2 regions of the Lactobacillus sp. UMNPBX1 genome follow, and region 2 is predicted to be linked to the other one. Evidence: predicted binding sites of a transcription regulator. Region 2 holds the regulator's gene; the other holds the start of a gene.
The links. The regulator Rex, encoded in region 2, represses fermentation and respiration genes when NADH is low (regulators of the CRP and FNR family bind a similar motif). The targets are predictions, from matches to a motif close to TTGTGAANTANTTCACAA.

Region 1: a site for Rex is predicted at 9,204-9,221, ahead of adhE (bifunctional acetaldehyde-CoA/alcohol dehydrogenase). Genes of this name have one in related genera too.

Annotation. Positions count from the first base shown of each region.
Region 1 is NZ_PCZI01000001.1:698-16,033, reverse strand. Features, by position in the region: gene CP352_RS00065 (PTS sugar transporter subunit IIA) at 2-454, opposite strand; gene CP352_RS00060 (PTS mannitol transporter subunit IICBA) at 470-2,251, opposite strand; gene CP352_RS00055 (BglG family transcription antiterminator) at 2,386-4,440, opposite strand; gene glmS (glutamine--fructose-6-phosphate transaminase (isomerizing)) at 4,541-6,352, opposite strand; gene adhE (bifunctional acetaldehyde-CoA/alcohol dehydrogenase) at 6,549-9,173, opposite strand; gene CP352_RS00040 (amino acid permease) at 9,486-10,859, shown strand; gene CP352_RS00035 (DapH/DapD/GlmU-related protein) at 10,878-11,408, opposite strand; gene CP352_RS00030 (LysR family transcriptional regulator) at 11,517-12,398, shown strand; gene CP352_RS00025 (DUF956 family protein) at 12,441-12,809, opposite strand; gene CP352_RS00020 (PTS system mannose/fructose/sorbose family transporter subunit IID) at 12,813-13,733, opposite strand; gene CP352_RS00015 (PTS mannose/fructose/sorbose transporter subunit IIC) at 13,762-14,571, opposite strand; gene CP352_RS00010 (PTS sugar transporter subunit IIB) at 14,593-15,336, opposite strand, start outside.
Region 2 is NZ_PCZI01000014.1:11,336-26,671, reverse strand. Features, by position in the region: gene groL (chaperonin GroEL) at 1-1,335, opposite strand, end outside; gene groES (co-chaperone GroES) at 1,389-1,673, opposite strand; gene CP352_RS07865 (hypothetical protein) at 1,855-2,370, opposite strand; gene CP352_RS07860 (NlpC/P60 family protein) at 2,416-3,384, opposite strand; gene CP352_RS07855 (sucrose-specific PTS transporter subunit IIBC) at 3,540-5,489, opposite strand; gene CP352_RS07850 (sucrose-6-phosphate hydrolase) at 5,701-7,158, shown strand; gene CP352_RS07845 (LacI family DNA-binding transcriptional regulator) at 7,174-8,160, shown strand; gene CP352_RS07840 (redox-sensing transcriptional repressor Rex) at 8,198-8,833, opposite strand; gene CP352_RS07835 (ABC-F family ATP-binding cassette domain-containing protein) at 9,008-10,930, shown strand; partial or broken gene CP352_RS07830 (IS3 family transposase) at 10,978-12,148, opposite strand; gene CP352_RS07825 (IS110 family transposase) at 12,415-13,641, shown strand; gene tsaD (tRNA (adenosine(37)-N6)-threonylcarbamoyltransferase complex transferase subunit TsaD) at 13,881-14,930, opposite strand; gene rimI (ribosomal protein S18-alanine N-acetyltransferase) at 14,927-15,336, opposite strand, start outside.

The DNA of each region.
Region 1 (15,336 bases), on a different contig from region 2:
TTTAATCTCCTACGTTCCTTAATAAATCAATAATTTCTTCTGGTGTTTGTGCGTCTGCAAGCTTTGCAACGTTGGAAACATCACTACAGAAAATAGCAATCTGTGACAAAATATTTAAGTGTTCATTGTTCAAACCAGCAATCCCAAAGACAACGGTTACCAATTGCTCGGTATCATCCTTAGGGTCACTAAAATCAACGCCCATTGGAATTTGGACTACCGAAATTCCAGTTTTTTTAATGTGCTTCTTACCTTCGTCAGTTCCGTGAGGGATGGCGATGAAATTACCCATATAAGTCGACACATCTTCATTACGGGCAAGCATTGAATCAATATACTCTGGTTCGACACAGCCGCCATCAACTAATAATTGACCGGCCATTCTAATTGCTTGATCCCGCGTTGGTACGTCTTGATTAAGTTTGATCATTTTTGGATCTAATTGTAATGCCATTTAGCTCATCCCTTTCTAATTCAACTTTTGAATAGCTTCGCCAAGCTTTTTATCTTTAAGTAAATCATCAACAACTAGGGTTTGAATATCACTGTATCTGACAGCCAAGTTCTTATTAGCAGCTGGAGTAACAATTACTAAGTGACTTGGATCATCAGTCAATTCGTTGATTCTTACTGCCTTAACAGGAGTAGTCTTACCAGCCTTCTTAATTGCGTCATTGAATAAACTAGTTGCCATAGTAGCGGTACCTAAGTGTTGATCGTGACGGATGAAGTCCACTTCTTTAACTTTACTGAAGTCGATTCCTTCAAGTGAACCAACCTTCTTAACTGGTTTTTCAGCCTTTGGCTTATCTTCTACTTGAGTTAAAGCTTTGAAGCTAGCTACGATTGTGTCATATTTCGGACTACTCAAGAAGTTGCCAACCGCCACGTGCATTGCATGTGGAGTCTTTTGTAAAGCGCGATCAGCTAATTCTTCTTGCGTGATGACCAACAAACCATCTTCATCTTTCAAGTTTCTAACAGCGGTATTGGTTACTGAAACCTTAATGCCAGCCTTCTTGAATTTATCACGCAAAAGTGAAGCACCCATAGCAGATGAACCCATACCTGCGTCACAAGCAAAGATAACTTTCTTAACATTGGCATATGACTTAACTGATTCATGTGCATCTTCAGCTTCCGGCATTGATTGACCTTTAGATTGGGCCTTCATGGCTTGCATTTGGGCTTGTTTTGCTTCTAACTCATCACCAGTACTCTTGTCGTTTTTAAGAATAATTGCGGCAATAATGAATGAAACAACTGCGGCGCCAAGAACACCAACAATATTACCGAAATAAGCATCCTTTGCGGAAACAAGCAAGATAGCTAAAATTGAACCAGGTGAAGCAGCTGCTTTTAATCCACCACCAAGAGTAGTGAATAAGAAAGTACCAGTAACACCACCACCAATAGCGGCTAAAATCAATGATGGTTTCATTAATACATACGGGAAGTAAATTTCATGAACCCCACCAAAGAATTCAATGATGGCAGCACCAGGAGCTGAGCTCTTTGACTTACCCTTGCCAAATAAAGTAAAGGCAAGCAAGATTCCAAGTCCTGGACCTGGGTTTGATTCCATTAAGAACAAAACTGACTTACCAACTTGTGCAGCTTGTTGGATACCTAATGGAACTAAGATCCCGTTACCAATAGCGTTGTTCAAGAACAAAACTTTGGCAGGTTCAATAATGATGTTGGCTAATGGTAGTAAGTGAACTCTAATAATTGCATTTACTCCTGCACTAGCCCATTGACTGCCGACTTCCATAATCGGTCCAATGATAAAGAAGGCGAAAATTGCAGCAATCATGCCTAGAATACCAAGTGAAAAGTTATTGTAGATCATTTCAAAACCAGATTTAATCTTGTCCTGGAATACTTGATCTAGTTTTTTCAATAACCATGCACTAAGCGGACCCATAATCATGGCACCTAAGAACATTGGTTGATCAGTACCAACAATTACACCTAATGTACCGATTGCACCAGCAACGGCACCACGTTCTTCATAAACCATGCGACCACCTGTATAACCAATTAACAGTGGCAACAGGTAATGAAGCATTGGTTGAACTAAGTTATTAATTTCTTTGTTAGGGAACCAACCGTGTGGATACATAAAGAATGCAGCGGTAAGTCCCCAAGCGATAATGGCACCGATATTCGGCATGATCATACCGGATAAAGCTGTACCAAATTTTTGAACCTTCACTTTAACAGAAGATTTACTTTTTGCTTGAGCCATTTTCTTTTTCCTCTCTCATCAACTTACATTTTTATCCTAAGTCAATCAGTAAGCGTTTACAATGAAACGAAAATAGAACTCTGGCACACTTTTGTGCCAGAGTCTGAGTTTACCTATTCTATTAAGCTTTTGAACTATTGGTTACCTAGTAACCGATCTTTGAGGTCTTGTAAAAAAAGTGCCGCAATTGCTTCTTTAATTTCTTTTTGACTGCCATTTGTAAATAAATCTAAGTTTTGACTAGACATGATAATCATGCTGGAAATAGTACTCATTACCCGCTGTTCGGGTGCAGTAAGATTGTCTGGTGCCAGCATCAAAAGAACTCTTTTGACTTGAATGGTATCATGATCCATTGATTGGAGCGAGATTTCATTATCTAAGTCAAACATGGTAAATGAACAGCGTGTAATTTCTGGACTACGTGTGTGTAGCAATGCGATATGGCTGTTAGGGATGCCAACTGGTGCCATTCGTACACGTTTGAGAAGATTTTTGGCAACGGGCATTTGCTTACGAATTAGTGTTGAATCCGAATGGGCTAAACATTCTTGAATTACTGCAATTAAGTCTTGCGAATTGTATTCCAGTTGTTGAATCTTGATTCCGTTGACTAGCTCCGAGCAAAATAATGTACTAATCGATAGCTTAGCAAGTTGTTCGACTGAATGGGGATGTTTTTCTTCAACTACCTGTTTAGCTGGAACTGGTTGAGGATATTTTTGTTCATAATCTTTTAAGTAAGCGCGGATTTTTATTAATTCATCATCAAGCAGTAATGGACTAACAAGTAAATAATCTCTTGAGAAGCCCTTCAATCTCAAGGTTGAAAAAATAAGATTGTAATTTGACAAGTCTATTTGATTTAAGGCAGAAACACGGCTGGTTTTGACTTCTTTGATTTCAGAAAATTCTCTTTTTAGTTTGGCACCTAAGATTGCCGACGTTCCAATGCCATTTTCACAAATTACTAGAGCCGATAAATTACGCTGCTGATTGCGACTCGTGTATTCATTGGCAAAATAAAGCAGGATCAACTGCAACTCTGACGCTGTCAAATAATTTTCTGGAAACGCTAAATGCCAATATTTTTGAATAGCTAGATATAAATCAGGAAACTTTTGACTAAGGCCTGCCAGAATTTCAATAGGTGTATCTGGTAAAAGAGCTACTTTATGTTGTACTAAACCAATAACGTGTTTCGTCACTTTAGTCATAAAACTAGGATCTTTTTGAAAATCCCAATGCATTTCTTCAGAAACCTGTTGAACGAATTCTTTTACTTTGACTGAGATTGCTAATTCATGCTCATTATAAGTCAAGTAAGTGTTGTGATAATCACATGATAATAACTTATTAGCTAAGTATGAGACATCATTTTGGTCAACCTCAACTTGCCGCTTTTGCGCAAACAAGGCCATAAAACGGTAAACATAACCCTGATATTTAAGTGAATCAGCACTGGGGTGGATAAAATCTAGCTTGCATCCCGCCAAAGTTCTTTTTATCGTTACCGCAAAAGTTAAAATTAACTCAATCAGCTTTTGGTCACTGTCTAGCTTAATTTTGCCAAACACGCTTTTTTTAAGACAATCAGCAACCTCTACTAGCAAAGCCTTATCAATCATTGTCAAAAACATATCTTTGCTTGTCGTTTCATTATGCAGATACTTAAAAAAGTTATATTCATTGATCTGATTGAGCATAATATCAACTAAAACCTGACGCCGTATTTTTTCAGGCGCCTGAATTAACAGTCCCACACCCTTTTTGCGGATCAAGTCAATATGATATCGTTTTAGCGACCTTTCAACCGTATTCAAATCACTTTGAATCGTTGCTTCACTGACATTCAGGTCAAGCGCAAATTGAATAATTTTACATGGCTCCGTACTTAAAAGCAACTTAGCTGCAATTATCTTCTCTCTTTTAGCTACCGAAATTACATTTTGACTGTGAGATTGTTGCACAGATTGCTTAATTTCTTGTAATTGCTTTGAATCGCCAGATAAAAAATATTTTCCTTTTTGATTTTCAATTTTAAAGTCGTTCTTCTTCAAATCGCCAAATTCGCGATAAACCGTCCGGCGGCTGATCTTTAGACTCTCTTCAATTTGTTTGATACTTACCCCACTCGGATTTCCCAACAAAATTTGAAGAATGTGCTTTTGCCGTTGTGTTAAAAACATCCCATCATCCTCGCTTACGTTTAAGTTTATTATACTTGAACGCAAAAAAAGAAGACAGATCTCAAATCTGCCTTCTTGAGGATATTTATTCACATATTAATTATTCAACAGTAACACTCTTAGCAAGGTTACGTGGCTTGTCAACATCCAAACCCTTATCCTTTGAAGCGTAGTAGGCAAGAAGTTGAGTTGGAACTACTGTCAAAAGTGCTGACATGTAGTAATTAATTTCTGGCAACACGATCGTGTCATCACTATTTGCGAATTCCTTGCCTACAATAGTAATTACTGAAGCACCACGTGAAGCAACTTCTTGAATATTACCACGAGTAAGATCTGCAGTAACTGGATCGTTAATCAAGGCAATAACTGGAGTGCCATCTTCGATCAAGGAAATGGTACCGTGCTTAAGTTCAGCTGCAGCAAAGCCTTCAGTTTGAATGTATGAAACTTCCTTCAACTTCAAAGCACCTTCAAGTGCAACAGCGTGATCAATACCACGACCAATGTAGAATGCGTTTCTTGATTTTACAAGATATTGATCAGCTAATTCCTTAAGCTTTTCTTTACCGTCAACAATTTGTTGGATACCTTCAGCAGCGATGGCTAAATCATGTTGTAAATCCCAATCCTTAGCATCTTGATTACCAAGTTTTTCACCAAGTGCCTTAGCTAAAATAGCTTGTAAGGCAACTTGTGCAGTGTAAGCCTTAGTTGAAGCAACGGCAATTTCAGGACCTGCACCTAAAAGCATTGTGTAGTTAGCTTCACGTGATAAAGTTGAGCCTTCAACGTTAGTCATAGTCAAACTTGGAATACCACGCTTGTTAGCTTCCTTCAATACCACGCGTGAGTCAGCAGTTTCACCTGACTGAGTCAAGAAAATAAAGAATGGGTGCTTGCTCATCATTGGGAAGTGGTAACCAGCTTCTGAAGCGTAACCAACTTCGGTAGGAATACCAGTGTAGTGTTCAAAAATAGTTTTACCAACTAAACCTGCATGATAACTAGTACCTGCAGCAAAGATATAAAGGCGATCAGCCTTAGAAATAGCATCAACAATATCTTGATCTACCTTTGGTTCACCATTTTCGTCAAGGTAGTTTTGTGACATGTGACGCATTACGCCTGGTTGTTCATCGATTTCTTTTAACATGTAGAATTCGTAAGTACCCTTTGAAGCTGCGTTAGGGTCGATGTTCAAAACGTGAGGTTCACGGTCTACCTTTTTGCCATCAATAGTTTCAATAGTGTAAGAATCCTTGGTAATGTCACCAACATCACCATCTTGCAAGTCAACAAAAGTCTTGGTTTGGTCAAGAACAGAAATAGCATCTGAAGCAATGATGTTAAAGCCATCACCGATTCCCAGCATCATTGGTGACTTGTTCTTAGCAATAAATACGTGGTCTGGTTCTGTGTTGTCAACAAGCAAGAAAGCATATGAACCCTTAACCAACTTCAAAGCTTCCTTAAATGCTGAAAAGGCGTCTAAGTTCTTATCACGTGCAATTTTACCGATCAATTGAACAACTACTTCAGTATCAGTATCTGAGTGGAACTTAACCCCTTGCAAGTACTTTTCCTTTAATTCTGTGTAGTTTTCAATCACACCATTGTGAACTAGATAGAAACGCTTGGTTTCATCAAAATGAGGGTGAGCGTTATTTACAGTTGGCTTACCGTGGGTTGCCCAACGAGTATGACCAATACCAACTAAACCTTGTTCATCTGGAGTCAACTTTTCCTTCAAGTTAGAAATACGACCAACAGCCTTAGTTAAGTATTCGTTACCATTTAAATCATTTAAGTAAATGCCAGCTGAATCGTAACCACGATATTCCAAGTTGGTTAATCCATTTAAAATAATATCTTTTGCAGGCTTACCTACAACTCCTACAATTCCGCACATAATTTTCTCCTTTGGTCTAGTTCACTTTCTATTAATGGACTAGTTTGTTTTTACTGTTACAGTAGGTATAATAGTCTTTTTACAAAAATCGGTCAAGTACAAATATTCAAAATTGGTATGATAATTTTAAGCATAAAAAATGGCTACCAGAATTTGCTCCGATAGCTATTTTTACTTAAGTCAATTTTAACTTTTATTACTTGTTTTTGATATCCTTACCTTCATAGCAGTCTCTCATCAATTGAGCAATTTGACTAATTAATGGAGCTGATGGGTTAGTAACAGTGTTTTGGTCGCCATAAGCTTCAACAGCTAATTGGTCCACCTTCTTGTCAAACTCAGCCTTATCAACACCATAATCCTTGAAGGCCATCTTAATACCAACTGATTCAGCCAAATCAATAATCTTCTGAACTAATTTTTCAATTAATTCAGCATCACTTGAACCAGTTAAGCCGATTGCTCTAGCAATTTCAGCATAGTCCTTATCAGCACGGTAAACTGAGTAATGAGGCCACATAGCAAGCTTTTCTGGGCGCTTAGCATTAAAGCGAATAACTTGTGGCAATGCAATTGCATCGCTGACACCACTTGGAATATCAAAGGTTGAACCAACAGTGTGAGCAATTGAGTGTTCCAAACCAAGGAAGGCATTTGAGTAAGCCATCCCTGCCAAAGTTGCAGCATCATGCATTCTCTTACGTGCGTCAAGATCACCGTCATAAGACTTCTTTAAGTTAGCAAAGATTGTCTTAATAGCTTCAAGTGACCAACCGCGGGTAAAGTCTGTAGCCATAGTCGAAACATAGCTTTCGATAGCGTGACCTAATGCTTCAAAACCTGACCAAGCAATTAAACGTTTGGGCAAAGTTTGAACAAATTGATCATCAACGATTGAAACGTCCGGCGTCAATGCATAATCACATAAAGTATGCTTAATACCAGTCTTAGCATCAGAAATAATAGCAATTGGGGAAACTTCTGAGCCAGTTCCTGAAGTAGTTGGGATACATACAAGTTGTACACCATTAATCTTTGGGAAACGGACTACTCTTTTTCTAATGTCTAAGAATTTTTGGTAAGCCTCTTCAAAACTCATTTCTGGGTTTTCGTAGAATAAGCGCATTGCTTTAGCAGCGTCCATTACTGAACCACCACCGATAGCAATTACAACGTCTGGCTTGAAGATGTTCATTCTGTGAACACCATCCTTGATCACATCAGTATTAGGATCAAGAGTTACAGCCTTAAAGACTTCATATTCTTTTTGACCTAAACGCTTAGAAATGATATCAGTAATTTCATCAGCAAAGCCTTGGTCAGCTACACCTTCATCAGTTACGATGAAGAAACGGTTAACGTTTGGCATGTGACGAAGGTAGTTAGCAGCGTTATGTTCGAAGTAAGTCTTTGATGGGACCTTTACCCATTGCATGTTATCACGGCGTCTAGCCACTGTTTTGATGTTTAACAAGTCCTTAGCACCAATGTTGTGTGAGAAGGTGTTGGCACCGTAAGAACCAGTACCCAAAGTAAGTGATGGCAACATGTTGTTGTAAAGATCACCGATACCACCGAGTGCAGCTGGTGAGTTAACTAAGATACGGCAAGCATCCATCTTCATGGCAAATTCATCAATAATCTTCTTATCATTTGAGTGAAGACCAGCGGTATGACCACGACCACCATAGTTTAACAAGTCAGTACAAATCTTAAATGCATCATCATGGTTCTTAGCACGGTACAAAGTGAAGACTGGTGAAAGCTTTTCAGCTGATAGTGGGAAGTTTCTACCAACACCCTTGTATTCAGCAATGATTACCTTAGTTGTCTTTGGTACATCAACACCACAAAGCTTAGCAATGTCATATGCTGATTTACCAGCTACAGGACCAGCAACAGTGCCACGACGAGGATCGATAAAGTGTTCCTCAAATTTCTTAATTTCTTCCTTGTTCAAGAAGTAGCAGTTCCACTTCTTAAATTCTTCCTTGACCTTGTCATAAATTTCATCATCAACGACAACTGAATTTTCAGAAGCACAAACCATCCCGTTATCGAAGTTCTTTGACAAAACGATGTCATAAACGGCACGATCAATATTAGCAGTCTTTTCAATGTAAGAAGGACCATTACCAGGACCAACACCAATAGCTGGCTTGCCTGATGAATAAGCAGCTTTAACCATACCTGGACCACCAGTTGCCAAAATAGTTTGAACACCTGGGTTATTCATCAAATCGGTCGTTGCATCAAGGCTTGGTTCTTCAATCCATTGAACGGCATCCGCAGGAGCACCTGCAGCAACAGCAGCCGCACGAATGATTTTACCAGTTTCTACACAACATTTTTGAGCCTGTGGGTGGAAACCAAAGATAATGGTATTTCTCGTCTTTAACGCAAGCATTGCCTTGAAAATAACAGTTGAAGTTGGGTTAGTTACTGGAGTAACACCTGCAATAACACCTTTAGGTTCAGCAATCTTAGTCAAACCTAATTCCTTGTCTTCTTCAATTACGCCGACGGTCTTTTCGTGACGCAAACTGTTCCAGATATTTTCTGAAGCATACATATTCTTGGTAGTTTTATCTTCAACTACACCACGTTTAGTTTCTTCAACAGCCATTTTAGCTAGTGGGTAAGCATTTTGTTCACCTGCAGTAGCAACTGCTTCACAGATCTTATCAACTTGTTCTTGTGTGAAGTTAGCCATTTGATCTAAAGCGACATGTGATTTCTTTACTAAGTTATCGACCATGTCGTAGATTTGCTTTTTCTTTTCGTCCTCTGTAAGAGTCTCTTTTTGTTGTGTCTTAGCCATTGTATTATTACCTCTAAGATCTACTAATTCTTGTGAACTAATTTACAATGTCAACTATAGCACAATAACTTTATTTGTAAATGCATGAATTTATGAAAATAGTGAATTAACAAGGATTCACATTCCCTCATAATTTTGCTCTAATGCAAATGAAAGCGATTCCTTAATTATTTGTTTGTGAATTAACAAACTTATTTAAAAAAACAGATTTTTGATATTTTTTTAAATCTAACTATAGAGTCTGGTCATACTAATTGATAATGATAAAATATTAATTATATGTGAAAAGATTGAGAACACTGGGGGGCTTATATGAGTGAGAAAAAAACACAGACCGCTTCTGGTTATAAACGAACCCTAAGCAATGCACACATTCAGTTAATTGCTTTAGGTGGAACAATTGGGACCGGCCTTTTTCTGGGGGTTGGTGACAGTATTCACCGCGCCGGTCCTAGCGTTATCCTGATATATATTATTGTCGGTATCTTCCTCTTCCTGCTAATGCGGGCACTGGGAGAACTAATTATGTCCGACTTGAACAAGCACACATATATTGATTTTATTGAACAATATTTGGGTAAAAATATTGGCTTTATCACAGGCTATTTGTATTGGTTAAGTTGGATTACCTTGGGTATGGCCGAAACCACGGCCCTAGGAATTTACTTCAAGTATTGGTTTCCAACACTGAAACCTTGGATTCCAGGAATTATTACCATTGTGATCTTGCTGTTAATCAATTTAATTTCAGCTCGTGTCTTTGGCAACTTGGAATTCAGTTTTGCCATTATCAAAATTGTCACGATTATTGCCTTCGTCATCTTGATCCTTTACTTACTAGTAACTGGTGGCAAAACCAGCTTTGGTCCTGTTAGCTTTGCTAACCTTGACGATCATGGCGGCTTCTTCGCCCGTGGCAGTAAAGGATTCTTACAAGGATTTCAAATGGTAATCTTCAGCTTTATTGGAGTTGAATTAATTGGTTTAACCGCGGCTGAAGCACAAAAGCCAGAGACAACGTTGAAGCGAGCAATCAATCAATTACCAATTCGAATTATTTTGTTCTATGTCATGGCTATTTTAGGAATTTTGTTAGTAATTCCATGGTCCAAAGTTGCTACTAACGCTAGTCCATTTGTTGAGGCCTTAGGCGCTACTGGCATTAAAAATGCTAGTTCTATTATTAACTTTGTAGTTATTTCAGCCGCCGTCTCATCAACTAACAGTTTTTTGTATAGTGCTGGTCGATTACTTTTCTCTGTTACTTTTGATGGTAAAGGAAAATGGAACAAAACTTTTGGACATTTATCAAGAAGGCAGCTTCCACAAAATGCATTGATTTTATCCGCATTATTGATGGGATGTGCACCACTAATCACCTTGGTTATTGGCGATCAGGCCTTTAATTTTATCTCATCAACTTCAACTAGTATGTTTTTAATCATCTGGAGTTTGATGATTTTAACTCACATGGCTTACAGGAGAAAAACACCAGCTAATCAGCTAAACGATTTTCAAATGCCAGGTTACCCTTATATCGATTATGTAATCTTGTCATTCTTCGTTTTAATGATTATCCTGCTATTGATTTTACCAAGCTACCGAGTACCAATGGTCGCTGCAATTGCAATCTTTATTGTTTTATACATCATTTCCAAAATTTGGAGTAATGAAAAAGCTGTTTAAAGCAAAAAGTCGAGTTTTTTAGCTCGACCTTTTATTTTGCAATTTTTTAATTATTTTAGCAGGATTTCCGGCAACTACCGTATTAGCTGGCACATCTTTGGTTACAACGGCATTAGCCGCTACAACGGCGTTTTTACCTACCGTAACGCCAGGCAATATTGTTGCTTTAGCGCCAATCCAGGAGTTTTGTTTGATAACAACTGGCTTTAATTCCAGTTCTTTTCTATGCTGTGGATCCAGCTTGTGATTAACTGAAATCAGGTAGGCTCCAGGCCCAATCAACACATCGTTCTCAATTGTAATCCCGCCTAAGTCGACCATCATCACATTGGCATTAATAAACACGCGCTCGCCTAATTTGATGTTGTGCCCATAATCAGAATAAAATGGTAACCGAATCTCTATACTAGCAGCTATTTTTTGACCAATTATTTCACTAACCAATTGTCTAACTTCACAGCTACAATGCCGTTGTGTATTTAAATTCTGCAATAATCGCTGATTCTGTTGGGCTAGTTTTCGACGTAAATCGTGATCTTCTGTTTCCATTATTACCACTCCTTTTTCTTGCTCTACTTCAGTTTAAAGGGTAAGCTTATCAATGTGCAAAGCTTATAAGGTATGAAGTATAATAACAATTGTTTATAGGTGATTTAAATGGAATTACGTGTTTTAAATTATTTTGTTGCTACAGCGCAAGAATTAAATATGACGCGAGCTGCACAAAAACTATTAGTCTCACAACCTGCTTTATCGCGTCAGATAGCAGATTTAGAGGATGAATTAGGCGTTAAGTTATTCAACCGCCAGCCGCGGCACTTAACCTTAACCCCTGCAGGACAGTATTTATATGAACAAGCAAAAGAAATTCTTACTTTAGCTTCCAAAACCAAGAGTAACCTACAATCTAGTGCTGTCATCAGTGGTGACCTAACTATTGCTGCCGGCGAAAGTTTTGCCATGCAACGTCTAATGAATATCGTCAGCAACATTATTCGGGATTATCCTACAGTTAAAATTCATATTCTAAGTGGCGATTATGAATTTGCAGAAAGGCGTTTAGATACAGGTGCAGTTGATTTTGCCGTAATCATTGGTAATCTACCTTTAGATAATTATGCTTCTCTGCAGCTCCCTGAGAAGGATACATGGGGCGTTTTAATGACTAAGGATGATCCTCTAGCAAAAAAGAGTGCTATTACAGCTGAAGATTTAGTTGGACGAAACGTCTTAAATTCACAACAAGCCGAAAATCGAAAGTACTTTGATTCATGGTTCGGTAATTATAAAGAGCAAATTAATATCATCGGTACTGTTAACTTGAATTTCAACGGTACACTTTTAGTTAAAAATAAAGCAGCTATTATGCTCACACTCGATAAGCTAGCCAATATATCAGATGAATCCAATCTAACTTTTAGACCAATTACTCCAATGTTAAAACAGCCGGTAACAGTAATTTGGAAGCGAGAAACCAATAAATCACCTGTAGCTAATTTATTCCTAAATCGTTTACGAGCATCAATTGATGACGATTAACAAAAATAACCTAGATCGAATTGATCTAGGTTATTTTTTACTTTATTTCTTTTTACGACTAAAACGTTGCTTCAATCGTTGCCATAAGCTTAATGCCCTGCGCATATGATCAGCTGGTACATATTTTCTTATTGCTCGCAATACCTTTTTAGGATCACGTGCCGCAAAAATAAATTTACCATTTGACTTAGTTCTGATTTCAAAACGCGGAATATAACGTCCACCAAAGCGGACATCTGCAACCACATAAGTTACTTCATTCCAAGGAATCTGAACATAATCTTCAACGTTTCGTTCGTTATAAAATTCAAAAGCTCTATCGCCGATCATGATTTTGCCGTATGATGCAATTCCTCTAAACCAGGTTGCATCAACAGTGAGATCGACTTTTGTATTAATTGACTTAGCCATTTATTAAAGAATGCCCCATACATGGAAGAGAACACCGACAACGAAGATACCGATGATAATCCAGATTGGTGAAACTTTCTTCTTCAATAACCACATACAGAAGAAAGTTAAGAGCAAACCAGCTAAACCAGGAATTAATTGGTTCAAGTTGTCTTGTAAAGTAGTAACTTTAGTACTGCTTAAAGCTTTACCGTTACCCATATCCCATTGTTGAAGAGCGGATTGGATACCTTTAGCACCTGATGGAAGCTTGTCCCATTCGATGTAACCACCCTTTTGAATAGGAGTTTGAGAAACAATTGGAGTGAACTTGATGTTTACCCAACGTTCAATTAAGGCACCCAAGACGAACATACCCATCATTGAAGCACCACGGGTAACCTTTTGAAGCATACCACCTGACATATCACTGGTGATAGCTGAACCAGCCTTGTAACCAAATTCTTGTGTGTACCATAAGAATGCGATTCTGATAATATTCCAGATAACGAAGAACAAGATAGGACCCATTACGTTACCTGCAATGGCCATTGATGCACCTAATGCACCAACAATTGGACGAACAGTGTACCAGAATACAGGGTCACCAACACCGGCCAAAGGTCCCATCATACCAACCTTAACACCTTGGATAGCGTCATCAGTAACTTCTGCACCGTTAGCCTTATCTTCTTCCAAAGCCAAGGTAACACCAAGAACAGGTGATGCTAAGTATGGGTGAGTGTTAAAGAATACTAAGTGTCTTTGTAAGGCAGCAGATAAATCTTTCTTGTTTGGGTATAACTTTCTCAATGCTGGAATCATTGAATAAGCGTAACCACCGTTTTGCATTCTTTCATAGTTCCATGAACCCTGAAGGAATTGTGAGTGCCACATAACGTTAAAACGGTCGCGCTTGGTTAATTTAGTTTTCTTATCAGCCATTATATAAATCCTCCTCTATGCGTTCATTTTAATAGTCATCAATGATATCGCCGAGTGGATCGCCAGTGCCGGCATCGCCAGAATTATTGTTTCCACCGTTGCCACCCTTAGCTTCAAGAGCTAAGTACATCAAAGCCATTGAAAGGCCAATAGCACCAAGGGCGATCAAAGTTAAGTCTTTGATAGCAGCAAGGGCAAAACCAATTGCGAAGAATGGCCATACTTCCTTACTTGCCATCATGTTAATAACCATAGCGTAACCTACGGCTACAACCATCGCACCACCGATAGTCATACCTTCGTTTAACCATTGTGGCATCATTGCAAGCCAACTTCTAACAGTACCTGAAGGGATTGCTAAAAGAAGTGCAGCTGGGATAGCAATTCTCAAACCTTGTAAACATACGGCAATCCATTGCCATAAGTTGATCATACGCCAGTTACCCTTCTTAGCTTCTGCGTCCATGATGTGAACGATAGCAGTTGAAATAGTACGTACGATCATAGTTAAGAACAAACCAGCAACAGCTAATGGGATAGCGATACCAGTAGCAGTACCAATACCCTTAATACCCTGACCACCTTCGATCAAGATAATAGCTGAAGCTACTGATGCTAAGGCAGCATCTGGTGCAACAGCGGCACCAATGTTAGCCCAACCTAAAGCGATCATTTGTAATGAACCACCTAAGGCAACACCTAAATCCAAGTGACCGGTTACTAAACCGATCAAAGTACAAGCAACTAATGGTTGGTGGAATTGCCATTCATCCAAGATACCTTCCATACCGGCAAGAAAGGCAACAAACACAACCAAAATCATTTGAATAGCGTTCATTTATTTACTCCTAATTATTTATTACTTTTTTTCGTCAAGTAAAGTTTGAGCCTTCTTCAAGATAGCATCCATATTACTTGGAGCATCTGAAGGAACTTTTCTTACATCAAACTTAACGCCCATCTTTTCAAGTTCACGGAATGTATCAACGTCTTTTTGATTCATTGATAATACGTTGTTGGCGTTAACATCGCCTTCCTTATATGACATTGAACCAACGTTGATATTCTTAAGATCAATACCGCCTTTGATAGCCCTCAATACATCTTCTGGATTTTCAAACAAAAGAAGTGCATGAGTGTTTCCAAATCTTGGATCTTTAGCAATTTCTTCCATCTTCTTGAGTGGAACAGTATGAGCCTTAACACCTGCTGGTGCAGCTTCACGAATCATACTCTTACGTAAATCATCCTTAGCTACACTATCTGAAACAACAATTACTCTATCAGGCTTCATAGCTGGAATCCAACCAGTTGCCACTTGACCGTGAAGCAAACGTGAATCAATTCTTGCCAAAACGTACTTGATATGACCATCACCAATAACAGTACCTTCTGGAATGCTCTTCTTACTGCCCTTAGCAGCAGCTTTGTCAGCTGCTGGAGCTGCAGCAGCCGTCTTAGGCATTAAGTCAGCTGGCTTAGTCTTAATTCCATCTCTACCAGGTTGAACAACCGCAGTGGCGATGTGCTTTGCAGTTGCATTAGCATCCATCATTCTCTCAGTTAATGCTTGTACAACCATTGGTAAATTCATACCAGCAAC
Region 2 (15,336 bases):
CAAAGCTCTTAATACGATTTGGATACCAGTATTTTCATCTGCAGTATCAGCCTTAAGATCATTGATAGCCTTCTCAACGTCTACTAAAGCAGTACCACCACCAGCAACGTAACCTTCGTCAACAGCGGCACGAGTTGAGTTCAAAGCGTCTTCAATTCTGTAACGACGTTCCTTCAATTCGGTTTCAGTAGCAGCACCTACGTGGATAACAGCTACACCACCAGTTAACTTAGCAAGACGTTCTTGAAGCTTCTTCTTGTCAAAGTCTGAAGTTGATTCTTCAATTTGCTTTCTGATTGAATCTTCACGTTCTTGAATAGCATCCTTTGAACCAGCACCGTCAACAATAGTAGTTGAGTCCTTGGTTACAGTTACACGACGAGCTTGACCTAATTGATCAATCTTAGTGTCCTTTAATTCAAGACCTAAGTCATCAGTAATCACAGTACCACCAGTCAAAGCAGCAATATCTTGTAACTGAGCCTTACGACGGTCACCAAAGCCAGGAGCCTTAACAGCTACAACGTTGAAGGTACCACGAATCTTGTTCAATACAAGTGTTGGAAGAGCTTCACCAGTAACGTCATCAGCAATGATCAATAATGACTTACCTTGTTGAACAATTTCTTGAAGAAGTGGCAAGATATCTTGAATGTTTGAGATCTTCTTGTCAGTGATCAAAATGTAAGGATTATCAAGATCTGCTTCCATCTTATCGTTGTCAGTTACCATGTATTGTGATAAGTAACCACGATCAAATTGCATACCTTCAACTACTGAAAGTTCAGTGTTGATACCACGTGAATCTTCAATAGTGATAACGCCATCGTGACCAACCTTTTCCATAGCGTCAGCGATTAAGTTACCAACTTCCTTTGAAGATGATGAAACTGCAGCTACGTTAGCAATTTGGTCTCTTGATTCAACCTTGTGGCTAATCTTGTGCAATTCATTAACAGCAGCTTCAGTAGCTTTTTCAATACCACGACGAATGCCAACTGGGTTAGCACCAGCAGTTACGTTCTTCATACCTTCATTAGTAATTGCTTGAGTCAAAACAGTTGCGGTAGTAGTACCGTCACCAGCAATATCATTAGTCTTTTGAGCAGCTTCAGCAACAAGTTTAGCACCCATGTTTTCGTAGTGATCCTTTAACTCGATGGACTTTGCAATGGTAACACCATCGTTAGTGATGTCAGGGTTGCCGTAACTTTGTTCCAAAACAACGTTTCTACCCTTAGGACCAATAGTAGTCTTAACAGTATCAGCTAACTTATTAACACCCTTTAAAAGAGAACGTCTTGCATTTTCTGAGAATTTAATATCTTTTGCCATAGATTATCTATGCTCCTTAATTTACTTAATTATCGTTGGAAATTTTAACTAAATTACTTAGCAATAGCTAAAATGTCTTTTTCGTGAAGGACTAAGTACTTTTCACCTTCGTATTCAACGTCAGTGCCTGAGTATTTATCGTAAAGAACTACGTCACCCTTCTTAACAGCCATTGGAATCTTTTCACCGTTTGATGCGTAAGCACCTTCACCAACAGCTACAACTTCGCCTTCAGTTGGCTTCTTCTTAGCATTTGATGCTAAAACGATGCCACCAACAGTTTCTTCTTCTTCTTTCTTAACTTTAACGATCACGCGATCACCAATTGGTTGTAACACGTTTAGTCCCCCTTATGTTTAATTTTCTTCATTATATTTTTTATTACTTTATTAATCATTAGCACTCTTATTTGCTAAGTGCTAACTTACAAATATGATAATAAACTGTTTTGTGAAAAAAAGCAAGAAAAAATTAGCACTTTTTTCAATTGAGTGCTAATTTTGATTTTTCTTAACTTTTTTAACTAATTACAGTAATCAAACCATCAATAATGCCGTAAGTTAATCCCATTACATAGTACTTCCTATAAGCATCCCAGAAATCATGGCATTCTTTCTTATCTTTACCATCAATAAAAAAATATTTACCACTTTTTCTGCTGCTAAAAGTCTTAACCAAAGCATAGAAAACAGCAACTAGCGCCATAATAATGAATAGAATGATTGGGAAGAAGTAGCCAATAATATTTTGTAAGTTATATGCTACACCTGCTGCAATTACCACTAATAGATAAATTACAGCAACTAGTGGATTGCAGATCAAACGTGGCATTTTTACTTTAACCGACAATAACAGCGATAAAAGTAGCGGCAAGCTTAAGATAATTATTAAAACTAACACGTAAATATTATTGATCTCTTTTAATTGGGACGCAAAAGTATGATCAAGCTTACCCCAGAAAATACTTAGAATACCTACTACCCAATAGACAGCCGTCATAATCCAGACATGTTTAAGCGTGCTGTTCTTTTTCATTCTTATTATCCTTTATTGATTAGCAAAATTATAGCATAGAGCATACTATTTAACGGGGCGAGCATAAGTGATTCGACCTTTGGCCAGCTTATCGCTCAGTGAGCTACCTAAACTAGAGCGGTGCACATCATCTACACCTAAGTTGCCGCCCTCTTCAATAATTTGCGTGTCCCAACCATCATATTTGCCATCAACAATTGCTGCATGTCCGTTTTGACCAACACCATTGCCAGTATTAACAATCACAATATCACCTGGGCGAATATTCTTGGCAGAAATTTTCTTCAAATAGCCATGAGTACTTTTAGCATCTCGTTCCATTGGCAGAGTAAAAAATGGAGCATTTCCTACACGATATCCTGCTCTCTTCATTACGATCCACACAAATCCTGAACAATCAGTTGAACCGTTTTTATTAGGATGACGCCAACTGCCAAAATTAGTTCGGTATGCACCTGTTCCATAAGTGAAATAGCCTAATAATTTACGAGCATTCTTAATCACTCTATTATGATATCCTGAATCATCGAACATCGCTGGAGATGGATCCTCATTAATATTGTCATACCAAGCTATGTCAAAATTCACATCATCAGAGCTTAATTCTGTTGACTGATCTGAATCATCATTCACATCATCTTGTACCTGATATGCCTCAAGCTTTGCTTTTTCTTGAGCATAATTTAAAACATTATTTTGTTTAATGTATGCGTTAGGACCGATCTTATAATAAGCAGTACCATTAATCGTCTTAGTTCCTTGCACATTAATGAACTTGCCTTCATATAGTTGTGATTCAATTACTGGAACATTACCGGTTTGTATCTGACCACGTGTCTTAAAACTGGTTCTCTTACCATTACTCTTATACACATTAGAAGTAGTTTTAACTACATAATCTGTCTTAGGATTAGGCACTGTTATCGCTGCCTTTATTTTAGAGCTAGTTAGATTAATGCTAAAGACAGTTAATCCAGTTACTAATACTCCAATAACTCCACTTTTTAACTTCATAAAACATACCCTCACTTTGTTTTTCTTTATAGAGAACATTTTACTCAAACTTAAAATTGAAGTGCAACACTTAGTACTAAAAAACGCCAAGAAACAATCTTTCTTAGCGTCTTTTATTCTAATTGTTTTAATTTTTTCTAGAGGAGTAGAAGAAACTAATTGTGTGCAGTAACAGCAATCAACTTGTCGCCGTGCTTGTCACCCGCATCAGTAATTCTTGAAACATTTGCATAGTTGGCAGTGTTAGTAATTACTACCATGACAGTAGTATCATAGCCTGCCTTCTTCACAGCATCTAAGTCAACTGTGCCGAGCTTATCGCCCTTGTTAACTCTTTGACCTTGCTTAACGAAACTTTCGAAGTGCTCGCCCTTAAGGTTTACAGTATCAAGACCAATGTGAATCAATACTTCTGCACCATCGTCTGACTTAATGCCATAAGCATGCTTAGTTTCATAAGCAATAGTCACAGTACCAGTAACTGGTGAATAGATCGTACCATCACTTGGAATAACGGCTGCACCATCACCCATTAACTTAGCAGAGAATACTTGATCATTAACTTTAGTTAAACTCTCAGGAGTACCATCAACTGGTGAAGCAATAACTTCATCCTTTAATGCCATTTGTTCCTTACCAAGCTTTTCAGCCTTTTGAGTTTCTTCAGCATAATCAGTTGCGTCGTTTACTGGAACATCTTGTTCAGCAACTTCTTCCTTCAAATGACCCTTACCATAAACATAAGTAAGGATAAAGGCAACAGCAAAACTAATTAATACGGAAACAACCCACATTGGAATAGTCTTAGGATAAATTGAAAGGAAGCCTAAGAAACCAGCTGAACCAAGAGCGGCTGCAGTAACATGCATCAAACCCGCAAAAGCAGCAGCTACACCTGAACCAATTAAGGCACAGAAGAATGGGAATTTATACTTCAAGTTAACACCGAAAAGTGCTGGTTCAGTAATACCAAGAAGTGCTGAAACACCTGATGAACTAGCCAAGCCCTTCATCTTCTTGTTCTTAGTTAAGAAGTAAACAGCGAAAGTTGCGGCACCTTGAGCTACGTTAGCCATACATGCGGTAACAAAGATAAAGTCACCAGAGCTGGCTGGATTCTTAGCAAAGGCTGCTAAAAGCTGAGTTTCAACCGCTGGAAAACTTTGATGAAGCCCAGTAGTAACAATAGCTGAATAGGTAAGACCAAAGACACCCATCCCAAAGGCACCAGTAGTGTCATATAGCCAAACGATAGCATTGGTAATACCATCTGATACGCCTTTGAAGACTGGCCCAATAATTGTAAAAGTCAAAAAGCCAGTAATCATAATTGAAAGAAGTGGCGTAAAGGTAAAGTCAACAGCTGATGGCAAGTGCTTGTGGAAGTACTTTTCCAAAATTGACAATACCCAAACAGCTACTAAAACTGGAATAACCTGGTATTGATAGTTAGTTTGCGCAACATGCAAGCCAAAAATGTCCCAGAAGTGATTTGCACCAAGGAGTCCAGGTGTCGTCATAATCATTCCGATTGTAGCACCCAAGAATTGGTTAGCACCGAACCGTTTAGCTGCCGACATTCCGACTAGAATTGGCATAAAAATAAACGGAGCTGCTGACATAACTTGAATCATACTTGAAATACCAGCAACATTCGGTACCATCTGAACAACTGACTTTGGTCCAAACAGACCTGGTGAAGTCAAGAAGTTGTTCAAAGCCATCAACAAACCACCAGCAACTAAGGCTGGAATGATTGGAACAAAGATGTCAGACAAAAGTTTAATGAAATCCATTACTGGATTCTTCTTTTTACCTTCTGCAGCAACCTTCTTCAAATCATCGGTTGATAATTCTTTTAAACCAGTGATTTTAATGAACTCATCGTAAACGTCATTAACATCTCCTGGCCCAATAATTACTTGATATTGACCATTGGTTTTAAAAGTACCCTTAACATCTGGATCATTATCCAATGCTTTTTGGTCGACTTTTGAATCATCTTTTAATACTAAACGCAGACGAGTAGCACAGTGGGCACCGGCAATAATATTGTCACGGCCGACGTCTTTAATTACTCGTTCAGCCACTTTTCTGTGGTCCATATTGATTCCTCCTATGTAAACGTTTTATTCTCAATTCACTAATTATGATAACGCATTCAAAAAATATGTCAATCGTTTGACATAAAATTCTTTATTTCTTTTATTTACTTATGAATTAATAAGTATTTTCCTTTCTGTTAAACGTTTGACATATTTTTCAGACTAACTTAAAATACATGTAAAAAGACAACGCTTTCATGGAGGTATATTTATGGAATGGACAAGAGAAAAACGTTACTTACCTTATCAAGATTGGGACGCTGATACATTAATGCATTTGCAAGCACAAGCCGCAAACTCCCCTTACCAAATGCGCTATCATTTGCATCCTATTTCTGGCTTAATTAATGACCCTAATGGATTTTCCTACTTTGATGGTGCTTACCACCTCTTCTATCAATCATATCCATTCGGCGCAGTTCACGGTCTAAAGTCATGGTGGCACTTCAAATCAACTGACATGGTTCACTGGGAAAACTTAGGCTTAGGTATTGAACCAGACACAATGGCTGATTCACATGGAGCTTATTCTGGCTCTGCTCGCGAAATCGATGGTAAGCTTTTCATCATGTATACCGGTAACCACCGCGATGAAAATTGGGTACGTACTCCTTATCAAATCGGTGCTTGGATGGATAAAAATAATAAAGTTTCAGACAAAACCATCCTATTTAAGAATCCAGATCACATCACCGAACATTTTCGCGATCCCCAAATTATCAAAGAAAATGACACTTACTACGCAATTTTAGGTGCCCAAGATAAAAAGGAAAAACACGGTCACATTGACGTTTGGAAGTCTCAGGATCTAAAGAACTGGGAAGAATTGGGCTTCTTAGACTTTACCAACGAAGACATGGGCTACATGATCGAGTGTCCCAACATCGTCCGTGTTGATGGCAAAGTCGTGGTCATTTTCTGTCCTCAGGGTTTAGACAAAAAAGTAGCAGCTTATGATGACATTTACCCAAATATGTACGTTATTGCTGATGATATTGACTGGGAAAATCATAAGTTAATTAATCCAGGTAAATTACACAATTTGGATCACGGGTTCGATGTTTATGCCACTCAGGCCTTTAACGCCCCAGATGGTAATGCCTACGAAGTCAGTTGGGTTGGCTTGCCTGACACTACTTACCCTACTGATGATGAAAACTGGGCTAACTGCTTGAGTCAAGTGAAGGAACTCCACCTAAAGAGTGACAAGTTAATTCAAACGCCAGTTAAGGCAATAAGCAGTATCCGCAAAAACGAAGCAAGCGTATCTAATCAAGTAGTCAGCGATCAAGCCGGCCAACAATTTGAACTTGAATTAACAATTAAGGCTAACCAAAGTGGCACTTTACATTTAGCTGCAAATAATGACTTAAGTAACAGTTTACAGCTCAATTTCGATACCAAAAATGGTAAATTAGTATTAGATCGTGCTCATGCTGGGCAAAAAGTAGCAGTTGATTATGGCGAAAGTCGAGCTATTACGCTTTCACCAAATCATGACCTCAAGCTTGATATCTTTGTTGATCATTCATTAATTGAAGTATTCGTTAATGATGGTGAAAAGGTATTGACTGGACGCTACTTTGCCGATCAGACCAACAAAAAAATTGCGTTTGCTCAAGACATTGACTACACTGGCAAGCTTTGGCAAATGCAAACAATTCTTTAAACATCAGGTGATACTATGGCAGCAAAATTAAGCGACGTTGCCAAAAAAGCCGGTTGCTCTGTAACTACCGTTTCGCGGGTAATCAACAACCATGGCTATTTAAGTCAAAAAACTAAAGATAAAGTTTTTGCCGCAATGCGGGAATTAAATTATCGTCCCAATTCTATTGCCCGCTCATTACAAGGAAAGAAAATGAAATTAGTCGGTTTGATTTTTCCTGAGATCACTAATCCTTTTTTTGCGGAATTAGTACAGGATATCGAAACCACTTTATTCCAACAAAACTATAAAGTAATCCTATGCAATGCAGGACAAAACAAAGAAAAAGAACGCGAATATCTGCGCATGCTTCAGGCTAATCAAGTTGATGGCATTATCGCTGGTGCGCACAATCTAGGTATCAATGAATACCAACAACTAGGTTTGCCAATTGTCTCTTTCGACCGAAAGCTATCTGATAATGTTCCAATTGTTAGTTGTGATAATTATCAAGGCATCAAGTTGGCAGTACATGACTTGGTTCAAGCTGGTTGTCACAAAATTTACTTTCTGGGCAATGAACACAGAAAAGGTAATCCGACTGACGAACGACTAGCAGCTTATCTTGATGAAGCAAAGGAATGTCACTTTTCAGCCCACATTCGTTCAGTTGCTTTTTCTGATTCTTCCAACATTAAAAATATGAAAATTCATGACATGTTAGTCAATGATCATCCTGATGGCGTCGTCTGCACAGATGATTTAACTGCAGTTTTAGTTTTACAAGAAGCAAAAAAATTAGGCATTAAAGTGCCTAAGGAATTAAAAGTGATTGGTTTTGACGGAACAAAGCAAATTCAAACTTACCATTCGGAACTATCCACAATTGCTCAGCCAATTCATGATATTGCAACTTTATTGGTTAAGTTATTGCTTACCCGAATTTCCAATCCCGACGAAAAATTGCGCCAAAAGAATTATATTTTGCCTGTCAAATTAATCAAGAGTGAAACAACTGCATGAAAAAAAGCCGAAAATCGGCTTTTTCTTTTACTCAAATTTAGTTTTCTTTGTCACTATCTAAGAAATAGATCAACGTTTGCAATTCTGTTGCTAAGTCTACATTTTGTACTCGCACATCAGCTGGAGCTGATAAACGAATCGGAGTAAAGTTCATAATTCCCTTTACACCCGCATCAACCATTTCATCTGTAGTTTTCTGAGCAGCTGTTGAAGGAACTGTCAAAATTGCAATTGTAATCTGTTGATCACTTAGTTGTTGCTTTAAGTCGTCCATATCATAAACAGGGACACCACTTAAGATACGACCAGTAATCTCCTTATTGATATCAAAAGCACAGGAAATTCGAATATTATTACTGCGCTTAAAGTTGTAATTAAGCAGCGCCCGTCCCAGATTACCTACACCTATTAAAGCAACATTAGTTAAAGTATCTTGATTCAAAATTTTCTTGAAGAAGCTCAATAAATTCTTTACATCATATCCATAGCCACGTTTTCCCAACGCACCAAAATATGAAAAGTCTCTTCTAATTGAAGCACTATCTACTTGAACTGCCTCTGACAGCTCAGTTGAAGAAACCTTATCTTTGCCTTCTTCATTTAAAATAATCAAATAACGGTAATATAATGGTAATCTTTTTGCCGTTGCTTTTGGGATTTTTATTTTTTCCATATAGGAACCCTCCAAACTTAAATGTTTGTGAATGTACAATCAAGCACTACTATCATACCTGCTATGATAGTACTTATGCAAGTATCTTTTTCACAAATCATCATTTTTTCACATATTTAACTTAAAAACAAACAATTTGCGCTATATGGTAGAATAGTGGTTAGGTGAAAAATTATGATTATTGCACAAGGACACGATTTAGAACAACAATTTGGGGCCAATACATTATTTAAAAACGTTACTTTTTCAATCGATTCAAACGCTCGAATCGGATTGGTTGGCCCTAACGGGGTTGGTAAAACCACCCTGTTAAAAATAATGACTGGTGAGCAAGAACCAACTCACGGCGAATTTACAGTTAATAAAGGCATTGATGTTGGTTATATCGCTCAGGAAAATGCATTAGATGAAAGTAAAACCATTTGGGATGAAATGGAAACCGTTTTCGCTCCTTTAATAAGGGAAGGAAAAAGCTTAGTCCAACTACAAGAAAAAATTGCAGATCATCCTGAAGATCAAGAATTGCTTAAGCAATACGATCAAAAGCAATTCAACTTTGAACAAAAAGGCGGTTATACTTATCAATCTAATATCAAGAGTATCTTAAATGGATTTAAGTTTCCTGAAGGTACTTGGCAGAAAAAGATTGGTAGTTTATCCGGTGGTGAAAAAACACGGTTAGCTTTTGTTAAGTTGCTTTTGCGCAAACCTGCCCTTTTACTATTGGACGAACCGACTAACTACTTAGACTTAGATACGCTTGACTGGCTAGAAGGATTTTTAAAGAACTATAGTGGCGCAATACTAGTAGTATCCCACGACCAATATTTCTTAGATCATTTAGCAACCCAAATTTTTGAACTAGAATTTGGTAAATTAACTGCTTTTAAGGGCAACTATTCAGCCTATGTCATGCAGCGCGAGCAACGTGATAAGGACCAAGAAGCCGCTTATGAAAAGCAACAAGCTGAAATCAAAAAAGATGAAGAATTTATCCAAAAAAACTTGGTTCGAGCAACTACCACTAAGCGTGCACAAAGTCGGCGTAAAAAACTAGAAAAAATTGAGCGGATTACTCCACCTAAACATAAAAATAAGGTACGGATTCATTTTTCAAGCGATCATCCTTCTGGCAAGGAAGTATTAATTTTCAAAGATTTGACGATTGGTTATCCCGATAAAACCATGGTTAAAGATATTTCCTTCCAGATTAATAAAGGAGATCGCGTCGCGATCATTGGACCAAATGGAATCGGTAAATCTACCCTGCTTAAGACTATTATGAAGCAATTAACGCCCAAGAGTGGCTCAATTAAGTATGGCGCATCCCTTGAGATTGGTTATTACGACCAAGAATTACAAGGACTAGATCCATCTAAAACTGTATTGGATACTGTTTGGGATCGTCATAAGACCATGCCTGAACGCGATGTACGGTCAATCTTAGCCAGCTTTTTATTCACAGCTAAAGACATTGATAAGACCGTAGGTCAACTATCTGGTGGACAAAAAGCACGGTTAACTTTAACTGTTTTATCACTTGAGCATGATAACTTCTTACTGATGGATGAACCAACTAACCACTTAGATATCGAAGCAAAAGAAGTACTGGAAAAAGCTTTAAAAGACTTTGATGGTACCCTGCTCTTTGTTTCCCACGACCGTTACTTTATTAATCAACTAGCTAATAAGATTGTTTTAGTTCGCGATGGGCATGCTAAAGTCTACGATGGCAATTATTCTTATTATCTTGATGAGAAGGCAAAACAAGCAGCTATGGCTGAAAATAGTGCCGCTGAGCCAGAAGTCGAGCCAAGCAAACAAATTAGCCAGCAAAAACTTTCTTACCAAGAGCAAAAGCAACGTGATTCTCAAAAGAGAAAGTTGCAGCGTGCAATTGATAATGCAGAAAAACAAATTGAACAGCTTGAAGAACGAGAGCAAGAAATCCAAACCGAAATGGCCAATCCAGAAATTGCTTCAAGCTTTGATAAATTGGGGCCACTGCAAGAACAGCTTTCTGATGTACAACAGAAATTAGATGAAGCAAATTCTGCCTGGGAAAAGGCAATCGAAGAAATGGACAATTTTGAATAAAAGTATAATAAGTAAGTTCTATGTACTGAGACGTAAAAAGTAGACAATTAAAATATTGGATTAATACAGGCTTGACTTCGATACTCTTTCGGGGTTAAGCCTTTTAATCTGCTCTTTATCCTTTCGTTGTTACAGTATTCGATATATTCCTCGATTGCTTGAGTTAATTCTTGAAGATTATGATACTTGTATTCTTGATCATAGAACATTTCAGTTTTGAGCAGGCCAAAGAAGTTCTCCATTAGCCCATCATCCATGGAGTTGCCCTTTCTGGACATGCTTTGAGTAATACCATGGAGTTTTAAAGCTCGCTGATAACGAGGGCTTTGATACTGACAGCCCTGATCAGTATGAAAAATGCAGTTATTAAGAGCTGTTTCTTTGGCAAAAGCCTTGTCAAGCATTGTCATTACTAAATCCATATCTGGATGTTTGGAGATAGTATAAGAAACTATATCGCCACCGCAGCCGTCTAGAATAGGCGATAAATAAAGCTTTTCATTATTAAGATGAAATTCAGTGATATCAGTATACCATTTTGTGTTAGGCAGGGCTGCGAAGAAATCACGATGAATTAAATTTGTAGCTATTTTGCCAATAGTACCTTTATAGCTTGAATATTTGCGCTTATTGCGCCTGATGCCTTTAAGACCTAATTTATGCATCCAATAGCGAACGGTTTTCTCCGTAACTTTCCAGCCCTCTCTGATTAACTGCAAAGCTACTCTGCGATATCCATAGCGGCCTTGATGATGATTAAAAATCTCATGGATTCTAGCAATAAGCTTTGACCGTTTAGGCTTGACGGGCTGTCGTTTGATAATCTTGTAGTATGAGCTTCCGGCAATTATAGGTAGCTCAGGGTGCTCTGCAATCGCAGCTAATACATAATTTAAACTAACTTTGAATTCTTGCCTTAGATCCGTAATCACCCTAGCTATTTCTTCTGATCTTCTTGATCCAAGGCACTTAGTTTTTTACGTATTCGTTCACAATACGCAATCGCAAGTTTTCTTCTTTCAGCTGCTGGATCTCTTTGGAATAGCTTTGGTTTTTAGTAGTTAAAATTTCTATTCCATGCATATCAATTAATCTAAGCATATAGTCTAAATTAGCTAGATTCATTCTGTACGCTTTAGCCAATTGACTGATTGAGATATTTTCATCTTTCCATTTATGATAAATTTCTATTTTTTGTTCTTTATTAAATTTAGACATAGTAAACATTCTAAGCTAAATAGTGAATTAGTTATCCGACGGGATAATTGATTCACTATTTTTATTCTCTTGTAGAATTTAAGTAGTAGTAAAACTATATGTCCTGGCTCCTTTAGACACTTGATGTCGTATTAAAAACTGGCAGTTTTGCTTGAGTTTTCAGGAGTCTCTTCGAAGAATGTGGACACTTAGATGTCGAGTTTAGAAAATTAGATCTGATTTCTTAAGTAAATACGTTTTACTACTTGAGCTTAGGGGGTTATATTATGCAAGTTACTTTTGGAATTGATGTAAGCAAGTCTACTTCTACTGTTTGTGAACTAATTGGTGAAAGCAAAAATGAACTAACTATTACTAATAATCGTCCTGGTTTTATTCAATTGCTTAATGAATTAACTGCTTTTTCTAAACATCCACAAATTATTTTTGAAGCTACCGGTGTTTATTCACGCAGACTACAATCTTTTTTGGAAGACTATGGTTATGATTATGTAATTATTAATCCTCTTAAAGCTAAAAAAGAAATGGATATGGGACTGCGTCATAACAAGACTGATAAAACTGATGCTTATCATTTAGCCTTAATTCAAAGACTATATCATCATCCAATTAATCAACTTCAATCTCAAACTTATAAGCAGCTTAATTCATTGAGTCGTTTCTACAACCAGTTAACAGCTGACTTAGTAATGGCTAAAAATAGACTTCATCAAGCTTTACAATCGACTTTTCCTGAAATTGAAAACTTATTTTCTGCTGCTAAAGGCAAGAATTACTGGCAAATAGTTAATCATTACCCTCATTGTGATTTAGTAAGAAAAGATGATAAAAAGCAAATTATTAACTGGTTGATGAAATTGAAAGGCATCGCTTTTAATCATGCACAAAGGACAACAGATAAACTAATTGAATTAGCTCATTTAGCTTATCCAGTTGTTTCTTGCTCTGACATAGAAGTCCAGCAAGCACAATATTATGCCCGAAGACTGCTTAATCTAAGCAATCAACGTCAACGTATAATTACAAAAATGGTTAAACTCGCCAAAACTTTGCCTAATCATGACTTAGAAAACCTAGAAAGCATTCCAGGCTTTGCACAGACCACTGCTGTCAGAGTTTTAGCAGAGTTAGGAGATTTACGCAGATTTAGTAATCCTAATAAAATCAATGCTTTTATCGGAATTGATCCAGGCAGATATCAGTCAGGAGAAATGGACTCTAATTTAAGTATTACTAAACATGGCAATGCAGTCGCACGTAAGTTGCTTTATCGAGCTATTGGACAAATTGATAATGCAGCTAAGACAAATCCGTGTCATATAGCAGATTATTATGAAAGCAAAAAGCTATCCTCTCAAACCAAAGGGTTCAAAAAGATAGCTATTGCTTCAATTCATAAACTAATCAGAACCATTTATGCCCTGATTATCAATGATCAACCATATGATTACAACGTAGCCACACATAATCAAAAAGACTTTAGTCGTAATTAATTGATCAAGTACATTATAACGCTAAGCCCAAAAATCAGATATGGATCTGGGCTTATTTGTCGTGTCTAACTAAAAAAATAAATCGACACTAAAAGATGTTTAAGTTGAAATTTAAACAAAAAATGAAGCCAAACTTCTTATTACGCTTGACTTTACGTAGAAAAAGACCTAAAAGTGTCTAACTTTTAGGTCTCAGTTCATATCAATCAAAGATAAACATTTTTTAACAATATATCCAATTATTCCAACATGCTCTTAGCATATGGCAATTCCAATGATGGATCAGCATTCAAAGTCAAATCCGCAAATTGATTATCATTATAAAGATTATATGCAGCAGCACCAATCATCGCAGCGTTATCACCACAAAGCTTGATATCTGGTAAAATCAACTTTGGTTGATCTGCCTTAGGTAGTTTAGCAATTTCTGCACTCATGCGATCACGTAAGCCATGGTTAGCAGCAACTCCGCCACCCATGATAAAGGTCTTGGGCTTATATTGCTTAATTGCGCGAATTGTTTTATGAGCCAAAACATCAATTACTGCTGCTTGAAAACTTGCAGCCAGATCATACTTATTCAACTTTTCATGAATCTGATCAGCATGATGACAAGTGTTAATAAAAGCTGACTTTAAACCTGAGAATGAGAAGTCATAGTCATCATCTTCCATCATTGCTCGTGGGAAGTTAAAGGTATCCTTGCCTTCATGAGCCCAGGCATCGATAGTTTTACCTGCTGGATAGTTTACCCCAAGAACACGACCAATCTTATCGTATGCTTCGCCAGCAGCATCATCGCGCGTATCACCGATAATTTCAAAATGAACAGGATCCTTAAGTAAAACTATTTCAGTATGTCCACCTGAAACCTGTAATGCAAGAGCTGGATATTCAATCTCATCTTTTAGTTGAGCTGCCATAATGTGCCCCATAATATGATCAACACCAATCAAAGGAATACCCGTTGCCATTGAAGCAGCCTTAGCTGCACTTACACCAATTAAAAGAGCACCAACTAAGCCAGGGCCATAAGTCACAGCAATTGCATCGATATCTTTCCAAGTACAATTAGCTTCAGCCAAAGCTTCTTTAGTAATCTGACTAACCACTTCAATATGATGACGACTAGCAACTTCAGGGACTACACCACCAAAGCGTTGATGACTCTTAATCTGCGTTGCTACGATTAAGCTTTCAATCTCACGCCCATTTTTAATGACAGCAGTGGAAGTTTCATCACAAGAACTCTCATAAGCTAAAATGCGAACATCTTTTTTTTCACTCAAAACGTAAACTTCTTTCTTTTAATTTGATGTGGTTTTAACCATAAAACCATGTTCATAGCATCGGTATGAGTATCATGGTAATAGTTTTTACGAATGAAGGTACCTTCAAAACCTAAGGAACGATATAGCTTTTGGGCAATCTCATTATCTACTCTTACCTCTAGACTAACGCAATCACTGTCATTTTCACGCGCCCGATCAATAATCAATTGCATTAAGTAACGACCAATATGCATATTTTGAAAAGCCGGCGCTACTGCAATATTAGTAATATGCGTCTCTTCTGGAGTAAAACGCGCACCAATAAATGCAACTAGCATCGATTCATAATACACTACCAAATAAAGACAATTATGCCGCTTCTCTAGTTCTCGCTCAAATGAAAACTTATTCCACGGTGTCCGAC